DNA from 4 places in the Aliirhizobium cellulosilyticum genome. Region 2 is predicted to be linked to each of the others. Evidence: predicted binding sites of a transcription regulator. Region 2 holds the regulator's gene; each other region holds the start of a gene.
The links. The regulator PhoB, encoded in region 2, activates phosphate uptake and scavenging genes when phosphate is short. The targets are predictions, from matches to a motif close to TGTCATNNANCTGTCAT.
Positions count from the first base shown of each region.

Region 1 (3,194 bases), on a different contig from region 2:
TTGGAGATGTCGGGTCGCTTTTCGGAAGAGCTTTGCTTGACGGCGCCGCACTTTCCGCATTCGCAAATATGCTAACCAGCAATTGCTGGTGCGACAACGCATGGAGGATTTGCATGGACCGGTTCGTGGTGATTTCCGGATGTTCGGGTGGGGGAAAGTCCACGCTTCTGGCGGAGCTCGGTGCTCGTGGATTTTCCGTGGTGGAGGAGCCGGGACGGCGGATCGTAAGGCAGGAAATGCAAGGCGAGGGGAGAGCGCTGCCCTGGGTGGATCTTGCTGCCTTTGCGCGGCTGGCGATCGATATGGCGGTTGCCGACAGGCGGGCTGCTGCCGGGAATACAGGCTGGACGTTTTTCGATCGCGGGCTGATCGATGCCGCCGTCGCATTGGAACAGGTGACCGGAGAGCCTATGGCCGAGCGATGGAATGAGATCCATCCGTATCATCCGGCGGTTTTCATGACGCCGCCATGGCCGGAAATTTATGAAGGAGATGCCGAGCGGCAGCATTCGCTGGATGATGCGGTTGCGGAATATGAACGCCTTGCCGCAGCTTATCCCAAACTCGGCTATAAGGTAATGGTCCTGCCGAAGGTCTCTGTTGTCGAGCGTGCCGATTTCGTCCTTTCCGCTCTCGGTTGAGCGGCGCTATTTCTTCTTCGGCTTGAAGTCGATGATCAGCGATTTGAGTTCGACTTCCCGGACGCGATATGCGGCTTCACTGGGTGAAAGCCAGACAATCTCACGCTGGCCACGTTCCTTGAAATCCTTTTCCACCTCCGCCACTTCGACCTGAAAAACGTCGACCACACAGGGCGCAACATCGCCATTGTCCAGCCATTTGAGATAGGTGTAGCGGCCAACCGGCTTTTTTCGCGCTCGCCCGCGCACACCTGCTTCCTGCCAGGCTTCGATCTCTGCCGCCTCATGCGGTTGTTTCTTCTTCATCGGCCAGCCCTTGGGAATTACCCAACGGCCGCTGTCCCGCGACGTGATGACAAGGATCTCGATGGCGTTGCCATCACCCGCCCAGCGAAAGCAGAGCGCGCCGTATTGCTGGCGAAACTCACCGCTGAAAAGCTTCTCCGGCATCTGTGCGAGTTGCTGCAACAGTGTCCGCGGCTTCGGGCTCTGTTTGGTGTTTTGCGACTTCTTGTCTTTGGTGACAGGTTTCATGCCCGTTTAAATGCCGATTTTTGCGGTTGATTCCAGCCGTCCGATGGCTTTTATGACAGTTTTGTGACGGCCCTGATGTTGGTGCCGCAGCAGGGATTATTGCCATGATGAGTATTTTCCGGAAGTTGATGCCGCGCGAAGACAAGTTCTTCGACATGTTTTCCGAACATTCGCGGACCGTCGTAGAGGCGGCCGAGGCGCTGGGCGAGCTTCTCAACGGAAAGGATGTCGATGCGAATTGCGAGCGTATCGTCATGCTCGAGGATCGTGCGGACGATATTACGCGCGACGTTCTGCTTGCAGTCCGTCGCAGCTTCATCACGCCATTCGATCGCGGTGACATCAAGGATCTCATTCAGTCGATGGATGATGCGATCGACATGATGCACAAGACGGTGAAGACCATTCGACTGTTCGAGCAGTCCGAATTCGATCCCCTGATGCGGCAGATGGGCGAAGAGGTCGTCAAGGCGGCGCATCTGGTTGCGGAAGCCATCCCGCTGCTCGACAAGCTCGGCGCCAATGCGCAGCGGCTCAGCGCCATTGCAGAAGAGGTGATGCGTGTCGAAGGCCGCTCAGACGATCTGCATGACCAGGGGCTGAAGGATCTGTTCCAGCGGCACGGTGCTTCCGGCAATGCCATGGCCTACATGATCGGCAGCGAGATCTACGGCGAACTCGAAAAGGTTGTCGACCGCTTCGAGGATGTTGCCAATGAAATCAGCGGTATCGTGATCGAGAACGTCTGATGGACCTGACACTTGCCTTTCCGCTGCTGGTCGGACTGATCGGCATTGCGCTGTTTTTCGATTTTCTCAATGGCCTGCATGATGCGGCGAACTCGATCGCGACGATCGTTTCGACGCGGGTGTTGAGGCCGCAATACGCCGTTGCCTGGGCGGCCTTCTTCAATTTCATCGCCTTCATGTTCTTCGGCCTGCATGTGGCCGAAACGCTTGGAACCGGCATCATCGATCCGGGCATCGTCTCGCCTGTGGTCATCTTTGCGGCGCTGATGGGGGCGATCATCTGGAATATCGTCACCTGGATTTTCGGCATTCCCTCCAGTTCCTCCCATGCACTGGTCGGCGGGTTGATCGGCGCCGGGATCGCCAAGGTGGGCGTTTCCTCGATCGTCTGGAGCGGCTTTCTGAAAACTGCCGGGGCGATTTTCATGTCGCCGGCAATCGGGTTCTTTCTGGCGCTGGTTCTGGTGCTTGCCGTGTCATGGGCCTTTGTGCGTCAGACACCGTTTGCCGTCGACCGTACCTTCCGCATCATGCAGTTCATTTCGGCCTCGCTTTATTCGCTCGGCCATGGCGGCAATGATGCGCAGAAGACGATGGGCATCATCGCGGTGCTTCTGTTCAGCCAGGGCTATCTCGGGTCCGAGTTCTACGTGCCTTTCTGGGTGGTCATCACCTGCCAGTCGGCCATGGCGCTCGGCACGCTGTTCGGCGGCTGGAAGATCGTTCACACGATGGGATCGAAAATCACGCGGCTCAACCCGATGCAGGGGTTTTGCGCCGAGACGGGAGGGGCGCTGACGTTGTTCGGTGCGACATGGCTCGGCATTCCGGTTTCGACCACGCACACGATCACCGGCGCGATCGTCGGTGTCGGGGCGGCTCGGCGCGTATCTGCGGTACGCTGGGGGCTTGCCGGCAATATCGTGATTGCCTGGATCGTGACCATGCCGGCTGCCGCCCTGATCTCGTATCTGACCTATCAGGTCGTGGATCTGTTCGCTTAAACCTCGCGAGGCGATCGCAAATATCTGTGGTTATCCGGCGGCCTGTCTTTCGCTTGCCGCCGGAGGGTAAGAAAACGCCAGCCATGGCCAAGCTCTATTTCCATTACGCGACGATGAACGCCGGCAAGTCGACGATGCTCTTGCAGGCCTCCTACAATTATCGGGAACGCGGCATGCGCACGGTGATCTTTATCGCTGCGCTGGATGAGCGAGCCGGCAAGGGTAAGGTCGCTTCACGCATAGGGCTTTCTTCCGAAGCTATCCCC
Region 1 is NZ_JACIGW010000001.1:884,443-887,636, forward strand. It holds gene GGE33_RS04145 (AAA family ATPase) at 114-641, shown strand; gene GGE33_RS04150 (NUDIX hydrolase) at 648-1,175, opposite strand; gene GGE33_RS04155 (DUF47 domain-containing protein) at 1,280-1,924, shown strand; gene GGE33_RS04160 (inorganic phosphate transporter) at 1,924-2,928, shown strand; gene GGE33_RS04165 (thymidine kinase) at 3,012-3,194, shown strand, end outside.
Region 1: the regulator PhoB is predicted to act here: its motif matches at 1,228-1,244, upstream of GGE33_RS04155 (DUF47 domain-containing protein).

Region 2 (3,194 bases):
CCCGTCCGGTCGGCGCAACCGCGCTCAAGGAAGAGGTCGAGTTCGAGGCTTCGCAGGAACTGGTCTACCGTCCCGCTTCCAACGTTGTCCTGCCGATTTCCCGCAAGCTGGCGCTGACCGAATTGACCGAACGCACCTGCAAGTGGCCCGTCGGCGATCCGCTGACGGACGATTTCCACTTCTGTGGCTGTGAGTCCCCGGATAATTCGCCTTACTGCACCTACCATGCGAAGCTCGCCTACCAGCCGGTCAACGAGCGCCGCCGTCCGAGCGCTGCACGGGCGTAAAGTTCGGCACCATAAACAACGATCAAGCGGGCTTCGGCCCGCTTTTTTGTTTGCCGTGCTGCGGGTTCTGCAAGGCAGCCTTGCCCGCCTGCGCCTTGCCTCCTGCGCCACAAACACCTATCTGAAAAGGCGTGAGGACGACCTCCCCCAGAATGGGCATTGATGCCGGGACGACCCGGATAACCCAATGGGGTATAAAATGCGCACGACACGCGACCGTATTCGTCACGCAATCAGCTTCGAAATCATCGGGCTTGCGATTTTCACACCGCTCGCCTCTTTCGTCTTCGGCATACCGGTCGAACATATCGGTGTCGTCGGGATCGTTTCGGCAACGCTGGCGACCGGCTGGAACTATCTCTACAATCTCGGCTTCGACCACCTGATGCAGACGTATCGCGGCGGTACGCAGAAAACCATGGCGCTGCGCGTTGCACATGCCGTGCTGTTCGAACTCGGACTGCTGATCGTGCTCATGCCGTTCATCGCTTGGTATCTGGGCGTGAGCCTGATGCAGGCGCTCGTGATGGATATCTCGTTCGCCCTGTTCTACCTGGTCTATGCGTTCTTCTTCAATCTGGCCTACGACCGGATCTTTCCGCTGCCTGAGTGGCAGGAAGAAGCCAAGGCCTGAAATGCTTCAGCCCGAGGCGGATGACCGCACTCGGGCTGAGAAACCTGCATTCCAGATGCTATCCCGCGTATCAGGATTCCATCGAATAGCCGGCACCGCGAACGGTGCGGATGACATCCTGCATGTTGGAGAAGTTCAGCGCCTTGCGCAGGCGGCCGACATGCACGTCGACGGTGCGTTCGTCGACATAGATATCGTGGCCCCAGACGCCATCCAGAAGCTGGGAGCGCGAGAAGACGCGGCCAGGCGAGACCATGAGGAATTCCAGGAGACGGAATTCGGTCGGGCCAAGGCGTACTTCACGGCTCTTGCGATGAACGCGATGGGTCTCGCGATCCAGTTCGATATCACCGCATTTCAAGACGCTGGAGAGAACCTCGGGCTTGGCACGGCGCAACATCGCCTTGACACGCGCCATCAGTTCCGGCGTCGAGAACGGCTTGACGACATAGTCGTCGGCACCGGTCGCCAGACCGCGAACACGTTCGCTTTCCTCGCCGCGCGCTGTCAGCATGATGATCGGCAGGCGCTCGGTCTCTGGCCGCATGCGCAGGCGCCGGCACAATTCGATGCCGGAAACGCCTGGCAGCATCCAGTCGAGAACCAGAAGATCCGGAGCACGCTCCTGAAGCCTGATTTCGGCCTCATCACCTCTCAGAATGGTTTCGACCTCGTAGCCTTCGGCTTCGAGATTATAACGGAGGAGGACGCTGAGCGCCTCCTCGTCTTCCACGACCGCAATTCTCGGCTGCATACTAGATACACTCCATCAGACAGGCAAAATCAGTCAGCAATCGCGCCGACGGTGTTCGCCGTATCGTCCTTGGGACGCTCGCCTTCCGGCACAGCACCCGTCGTCATGTAGTAGATGGTTTCCGCGATGTTGGTCGCGTGGTCACCGATACGCTCGATGTTCTTGGCGCAGAACAGAAGATGCGTGCAGGTGGTGATGTTGCGCGGATCTTCCATCATGTAGGTCAGGAGTTCGCGGAAAAGCGACGTGTACATGGCGTCGATTTCTTCGTCGCGCAGGCGGATCGCTTCTGCCTTTTCGGCCGAACGGCTGGCATAGACATCCAGCACTTCCTTGAGCTGTACAGCCGCGAGATCGGAGAGGTGTTCCAGACCGCGGGCGAGCTTGCGGGGAACGCCATGGCCCTGAACCGCAATGACGCGCTTGGCGGTGTTCTTGCCGAGATCGCCGACGCGTTCCAGATCGGCTGCGATGCGCAGCGTCCCGATGATTTCGCGCAGGTCGGCAGCCATCGGCTGACGCTTGGCGATAGTGACGATCGCCTTGTCCTGGATCTCGCGCTCGGCGTGATCCAGGATCACGTCGTCGGAGATAACCTTCTGGGCCAGGGCAGAGTCACCATTGACCAGGGCGCGCACGGCATCGCCGCACATCTGTTCCGCAAGGCCACCCATTTCCGAGATGCGGCGGCGCAGATACTTCAGTTCTTCGTCGTAGGCCGACAGGATATGACTTGATACCATCTCTTTGTCCTCAAAATCCGTAGCAGCGGGCAACAGGCAACGGCCAATCAGCCGAAGCGGCCCATGATGTAATCCTGGGTGCGCTGGTCATCCGGATTGGTGAACATCTTGTCCGTGTCGTTCTCTTCGACCAGCTGGCCAAGGTGGAACATGGCGGTACGCTGGGATACGCGGGCGGCCTGCTGCATCGAGTGGGTGACGATAACGATCGTATAGTTGGCGCGCAGTTCGTGGATCAGTTCCTCGACCTTTGCGGTGGCGATCGGGTCGAGCGCCGAGCAGGGTTCGTCCATCAGGATGACTTCCGGCGAAACTGCAACCGCACGGGCGATGCAGAGACGCTGCTGCTGACCACCGGAGAGACCGGTCCCGCCTTCATGAAGACGATCCTTGACTTCCGCCCAGAGGCCGGCGCGCTGAAGGCTGGCTTCGACGATCTGGTCCATATCCGCCTTGTTGCGGGCCAGACCATGGATGCGCGGGCCGTAGGCGATGTTTTCATAAATCGACTTCGGGAACGGGTTCGGCTTCTGGAACACCATGCCGACGCGGGCGCGAAGTTCCACGACATCGATTTCCTTGTCGTAGATATCATCTTCATCAAGGGTGATCTTGCCGGTGACGCGGCAGCCCTCGATCGTGTCGTTCATGCGGTTGAGCGTGCGCAGGAAGGTCGACTTGCCGCAACCCGAGGGGCCGATCAGCGCCGTCACCGTGTTTTCGCGGACATTCAGGTTCACGTCGAAAAGCGCGCGCTTCTCGCCGTAATAGACTGA
Region 2 is NZ_JACIGW010000002.1:749,454-752,647, forward strand. It holds gene GGE33_RS12380 (GcrA family cell cycle regulator) at 1-287, shown strand, start outside; gene GGE33_RS12385 (PACE efflux transporter) at 487-921, shown strand; gene phoB (phosphate regulon transcriptional regulator PhoB) at 992-1,675, opposite strand; gene phoU (phosphate signaling complex protein PhoU) at 1,705-2,418, opposite strand; gene pstB (phosphate ABC transporter ATP-binding protein PstB) at 2,466-3,194, opposite strand, start outside.

Region 3 (3,194 bases), on a different contig from region 2:
GGAACTGGGACGAACGCCGATAACGCCGGCACAGGTAACCTTTTTCCGGGTCGCCATTTCAACCGTTTTCCTCGCCCTGATCCTCATCCCGGCAAACACCGTGCCCGGAATGGGCAATATTGTGGGGGCACTGTTCCAGCCGATCTCGATCCTGATGGGACTGGTCTATTACCTGGAGCTGATGATCTGGTTCTACGCCGTACGCCATATCGACGTGTCGCTGGCAAGCTCGATCACCACCCCGTGGCCGGCTCTGACAATGGCTGTCGCCTTTGTCGTTCTGGGGGACCGGATCGAAGTCTATCAGATTGCGGCATTCGTCGTCGTGGTGATCTGCGTTTACGGCTTGAGCTGGGCTGGTATTGCGAAGCAGAAGATGGTGATCCAGGATTGACGAACGGCGAAAGGCGCCCGGTTTGACCGGACGCCTTTGCAATCAGTGTGTCGAACGCCGTCACTTTGCAGACAGGAATTCACCGACTTCCAGCAGGCTGAACTCGTTGTCGTCGGCTTTGTCGACTGCACGGCCGGCAGAGAAGGGCAGGTTGTTGTCATTGCCGATGACGATATGCGTGGCGTCGACCTGATCGACATTCTCGATCGTCACGAAGGGCATGTCATAGATGCCGGCCTTGCCGCCCGCAACCTTCTTCTTGTTGTCCGGATCCTGGATATTCAGCAGGTCGATATAGCCGATCTTGCGGACGGCCTTGCCGACATTGGCATCGTTGAACTCGATCTTGTAGACGCGCTTCCATTCAGCCGGAGCCTCGAAGCAATCCGGCTTCGGCTGTTTCGGATCGGCGCAGGCCTTGTCCTTCGAGCCAGCGCCGTTGTCGCGCTCGATGACGAGAGCAGTCGTTGCGTCGAGCATGTTGAAGTCGCCGATCGCAACGCCCTTTTCCGCCAGCGGATAGAGCCAGGAACGGCCGGTCCAGTTCTTCGAGGCGATATCGAATTCGATGACGCGAAGCGCGGTGCGGCCATCGACCTGTTCGACCTTGCCGTCTTCGAGGAAGAGAGGGCCTTCCAGCAGGCCGTAAAGCTTGGAGCCGTCCTTCGACATTGCCATGCCTTCATAACCGCCAGAACGCTTCAGGTTGAAGACCGGCATCTTGGCGGCCGGATTGGCCGGCATGGAAAGCGTCGGATTGTCAGGAGATTTCACCGGCTTGCCATCGACAACCGTGGCGATAACGTCGGTCAGCTGGCCGAGCGCATCGACCTTGATCAGGTAGGGGCCGAATTCCTCGCCAAGCCAGAACCCGTCGGCAACCGGCTGGATCGACTCGATGTCGAAATCGGCGCCCGTCAGGTAACGCTTCTCGGAGCCTTCCATGACGATCGGGAAGGGAGCAATCTTGTTCGGGTCGGACAGGAAGATATTCTTGACGACGTCCACCTTGTTGGTGGCCCAGTCGAACTTTACCTGATGCAGGAAGAGCATGGCGTCGGAAGAATTTGCCTTGGAGCCGAAACCGTTGTCTGACAGTGTCCAGAACGTGCCGTCAGCCATTGCCTTGATGCCGGAAAAGCCCTGGATCGGCTGGCCATCGAGCGGCAGCTTCACATCGGTAACACGAGCGCCGTCCTTGCCGTCGACCGTGCCGAGTTTCTCGACGCGCTTGCCCGCTGTCGTGAACTTGCCGGAGGTCTTCAGAAACGCAGGTGCATCTGATGGAGCAGTCGTCATTGTGTTCGCGGGCAGGATCGCCTGGCCGGCGAGCTTGGCCGGAAACTCCTTGTCGTCCGCGAATGCGGAGCCGGCAAGCAGAGCGGCCATGGCAACGGAAGTGATAAAGGTTTTGGTCATGAAACACCTGATCGTTTCGCATTAAACATGCGAGCGTCGATAGAATGCCCGCATGACGGGCAGGTGATGGTGTGATGAAGATTTGATGACTGGAGTTCTCGACGGGCCAAATCGCCGTAGATTTGCACGCGATTATCGCGATCCGGTGCGTAATTCGTTCCAGCGGCCCGGCGTCATGCCGAAGGCCTTGCGGAAGTGCCGGGTAAAATGCGCCTGATCGGAAAATCCCGCGGCGGCTGCTGTTTCGGCAAGCCCGGTACCGATCGACATCAGCCTTTTGGCCTGTTCCAGTCGGCGCATGACGAGATAGCGGTGCGGGCTGGTGCCGAGCAGCCGGCGGAACTGCCGAGCCAGTTCGTAGCGGTCGATGCCGGTAATTGCCTCCAGATCCTCCGAACGCACCGCCTCGCTGCAGCGATCCTCAATGAAATCGCGGGCGGAGAGGACCGCAATCCGAGCCGTAGCAGTCACTCCCTTGCGGGGTATGCTTGCCTGTTGCGTGAGACTGGTAGCGATCCGCATCACCGCGTCGTCGAGCGCGAGGTCATCCGGTTCATGATCCAGATCGCCAAGAATATCGGCGAGCGCTTGCCAGAGGCCGGCATCCGCGACGACGGGATTTCCGACGAAAGGCAGGGCGCTTCGATGCCCGCCAACGGCCCCGATCCGTTCGGGCGGCAGATAGATCATCCGGTAGATCAGCCCGTCATCGGTACCGGCCGCACCGTCGTGCACTTCGTCGGGATGCAGTACGATGACATTGCCCGGATTGCTGAAACGTTCCGCGCCACGATAACGAAAAGTCTGCACGCCATGAAGCGTCAGCCCCAGCGCATAGGTATCGTGGCGGTGTGGTGAAAAGCCGTTTCCGTGAAAGCGCGCCTCGATACGTTCGACGCCCCGGCTCGGCGTGGCAACGCGCATCCCGTCGCGAAATTGCCCTTTGCACGAACGTTCAAGACCGCCTGTACCGGCAGCCGCTAAGTGTTCTGCTCTTTCGATACCCCGAATGGAGTTTTCCTGCATGTTCGATACCAAGATCGCGATTGTTGTCCGCGAGGACCTTGCCACTTGGCAGAAGCTCAACGTTACCGCATTTTTGACGAGCGGCATTATCGCTCAGTCACCGGCGATCATTGGCGAAGCATACCGGGACATGGTGGATAATGTCTATAATCCGCTATCGATTCAGCCGATTGTTGTGCTTGGCTCCGATCAGGAGACGCTGCGTGTAATCCACAAGCGCTCTCTGGAGCGCGAAGTCATCACATCAGCCTACATCGAAGAGATGTTCGCGACCGGTCACGATGCTGCCAATCGCGAGGTCTTCTCGCGATTTGGCCCTGACGATGCCAAGCTGGTCGGCATCGCGCTGAGAGCG
Region 3 is NZ_JACIGW010000005.1:229,916-233,109, reverse strand. It holds gene GGE33_RS20375 (DMT family transporter) at 1-394, shown strand, start outside; gene GGE33_RS20370 (esterase-like activity of phytase family protein) at 455-1,813, opposite strand; gene GGE33_RS20365 (AraC family transcriptional regulator) at 1,946-2,737, opposite strand; gene GGE33_RS20360 (DUF2000 family protein) at 2,838-3,194, shown strand, end outside.
Region 3: the regulator PhoB is predicted to act here: its motif matches at 1,888-1,904, upstream of GGE33_RS20370 (esterase-like activity of phytase family protein).

Region 4 (3,194 bases), on a different contig from region 2:
GCAGCGGGGCCATCACCACTGGCAAAAACGGCATCGCGCAACGCCACGAATTCGGCTCCGCTCTCGGCGACGGCGACAACCGATTCGGCATCGTTGCCGCCCATAGTGATGCAGGGGATCTCGATCATCGACGCCCACCACTCAGCAAGCGCAACGTTCTTCGGATGAGCTTCCGGCTTGATGTCGCCATCGAAACGGCCGAAGAAAATATAGTCCGGCCTCAATTCGCCAATCTCGAGCGCAGTATGCCGTTCCGCCGCACCGCCGGCTCCGACGATCATCTTCGGCGTGAACTTTTCGATCGTCTCGCCCAGTTCCTCGAGCGAGCCCGACATGTGAAGACCATCGGCCTTGGCGCGACCGGCAACTCGGCTGTCACCGGAAATGATGGCGGCGGCTCCGGCATTCTGGATGATCTGCACCAGCACTTCCGCCCGCTTCTGGAATGCCTGATCGTCCAGCCCGTATTGCGGCAGGATGACCGATGCGACATCGCCACCCGACATGGCCTCCGTTAGAAGTTTGGCCTGGTGATCGGCATCGGCATCATCCGGTACGATCAGCACGATGCGGCAGCGGTTGTCCGGTTCTGTCATGTTCTTATCCGATCATTCTCGCCTTGAAGCGAAGACGTACCGCTTCAGCACGTTCCGCTCTGGTTTTATTCGGACAATTCGATAGACCGGACGGATTGCAGGATCAACACCCTCGACAGTAACCGCCGATGATAGATTTTCCCAGCCTGTCGTTCTTCCTCGCCGCAGTTCCGGCAGTCATGCTTGTCGGCCTGTCGAAAGGCGGCATCGGCGGCGCGATCGGCTTGATGGGCGTACCGATCATGTCGCTTGCGGTCGAGCCGGTCCAGGCAGCCGCAATTTTCCTGCCGATCCTTATTCTGATGGATGCTGTCGCGCTGTGGTCCTGGCGCAAATACAATGACCCGAAAACACTGCTGATGATCATGCCCGGCGGTGTGATCGGCATCGCCCTCGGTTGGGCGACGTCGGCCTATGTCTCCGACGATGCGCTGAAAGTGGTGATCGCTTCCACGACCATTCTGTTCGCCGCCCGCTATTTCTGGCAGGTCTATGGGCGCCGGGGCGAAATCGTGGCTCCTCTCCCGCACCGCCCGGTGGCCGCAACATTCTGGGGATCGCTGTCAGGTTATGCCAGCTTCGTCGCCCATGCCGGTGGCCCGCCATTCCAGATTTATGTCCTGCCGATGCAGCTTGACCCGAAAAACTACACCGGCGCGAGCATCCGCTTCTTCGCCATCGTCAATGCGGTGAAGGTGATACCCTATTTCTTTCTGGGTGCGTTGGATACGCAGAACCTGACCCTGTCGGCAACGCTTCTGCCCGTAGCACTCGTCTCGACAATAATGGGAGCGGCCGTCGTCAAGCATCTCAAGGCCGAAACTTTTTATCCGATGACCTATGGCCTCGCCTTTCTTGCCGGCCTCAAGCTGCTGTGGGATGGCCTGCCGTTCTGAACGGGTGCGGATTGGGAATAAAACCAGGCTCCAGAAACAATTCTGGCCGCAGCCCGCATGAACCACGACCAGAACTGAAAATTGGGTTTTGTGCCGCTATAGGATCATATCCAAATCGAGATCCGCGGCTATGGCTCTATTAGCTTGCCTTAGTGGCGTGTAGACGCCTTGAGGCGCTGCATTTGGTCTTTGATACGCAGCTTACGACGCTTCAGATCGGCGATTTCCCGATCGTCAGATGAAGGAGACGAAAGAATCGCCTGGAGCTCCTCCTCGAGATCGCCGTGCTTCTTTTCAAGCGATGCTATATGAGCCTGGATGGTCATGTGGCATGTCCTTCCCTATTGCCTGCTCCGGCCACTCCATCGGCCGAAGCTTCAGGTTTACGACGGAAGTGTGACACGATCTGATCTGTTTGTCGAAGGTGTTTTCGTGACAAGAGCGCGGCAAATTCGTGACGTTGGCGAACTTCCCGTTAACGCGGTTTGGTGATAGGAGCTTGCGCATTAAGCTGGGCCGGGTCACAAGCCCGGATCGATATGGGGACTTTAAGACATGGCCGATCAGGAACAGGCGGACAACCGGCTGGCGCTGGCAAAGCTCCGGCAGGAGCATGAAGACTACGACGCCGCGATCAACGCCATGATAAAGGTGGGCTGCGATGCGTTGCGCGTGCAGCGCATGAAGAAGAAAAAGCTCGCCATAAAAGACAAGATGACCCAGATCGAAGATCAGATTCTGCCCGACATCATTGCCTAGGAACGCTCAAATGGCCGAGACACCGCCCGTCGCCATCATCATGGGAAGCCAGTCTGACTGGGAGACCATGAAGAACGCTGCTGAAACCCTCGATGCCCTCGAAATCGACTACGAGGCACGCATCATTTCGGCACACCGGACGCCCGAACGCCTGTTCAATTTCGCCAAGGGCGCGCGTGACGAGGGCTTTCAGGTCATCATCGCCGGTGCCGGCGGCGCTGCCCACTTGCCCGGCATGGCCGCCTCGATGACGCCGCTGCCGGTCTTTGGTGTTCCGGTCCAGTCCAAGGCGCTTTCCGGTCAAGACAGCCTTCTGTCGATCGTCCAGATGCCGGCCGGCATTCCCGTCGGCACGCTCGCCATCGGTCGCGCCGGTGCAGTCAATGCGGCCCTGCTTGCAGCCGCCGTGCTTGCCCTCTCTGACGAGGACATCGCCTATCGCCTGGACGAATGGCGCGCCCGCCAGAGTGCCGCAGTCGCCGAATACCCGATGGACGAAGCATGAAGGCCCAGACGATCGGCATTATCGGCGGCGGCCAGCTCGGCCGCATGCTTGCAATGGCAGCCGCAAGGCTGAACCTCACCATCATCATCCTGGAACCTCAGGCCGATTGTCCCGCAGCGCAGGTCGCCAACGAGCAGATCACCGCTGCCTATGACGATGCTGCCGCTCTCGCGGAACTGGCCAGACGTTGTGATATCGTTACCTACGAGTTCGAGAACGTACCTGTTTCGGCCGCCCAAACGCTGGAGCGTTCAGTTCCGGTCTATCCGCCATCAAAGGCGCTCGAAGTCGCCCAGGACAGGCTGACGGAAAAACGCTTCCTCAACAGCTGCGGCATCGAGACGGCCCGCTTCCATGCGGTCAACAGCCAGCAGGAGCTTGAGGCATCGCTTGCCGACTTCGGTGGCAAGGGTGTGCTGAAGACCTGTCGCATGGGTT
Region 4 is NZ_JACIGW010000001.1:552,789-555,982, reverse strand. It holds gene GGE33_RS02430 (thiamine phosphate synthase) at 1-596, opposite strand, end outside; gene GGE33_RS02425 (sulfite exporter TauE/SafE family protein) at 725-1,492, shown strand; gene GGE33_RS02420 (YdcH family protein) at 1,642-1,818, opposite strand; gene GGE33_RS02415 (YdcH family protein) at 2,048-2,251, shown strand; gene purE (5-(carboxyamino)imidazole ribonucleotide mutase) at 2,262-2,756, shown strand; gene GGE33_RS02405 (5-(carboxyamino)imidazole ribonucleotide synthase) at 2,753-3,194, shown strand, end outside.
Region 4: the regulator PhoB is predicted to act here: its motif matches at 1,878-1,894, upstream of GGE33_RS02420 (YdcH family protein).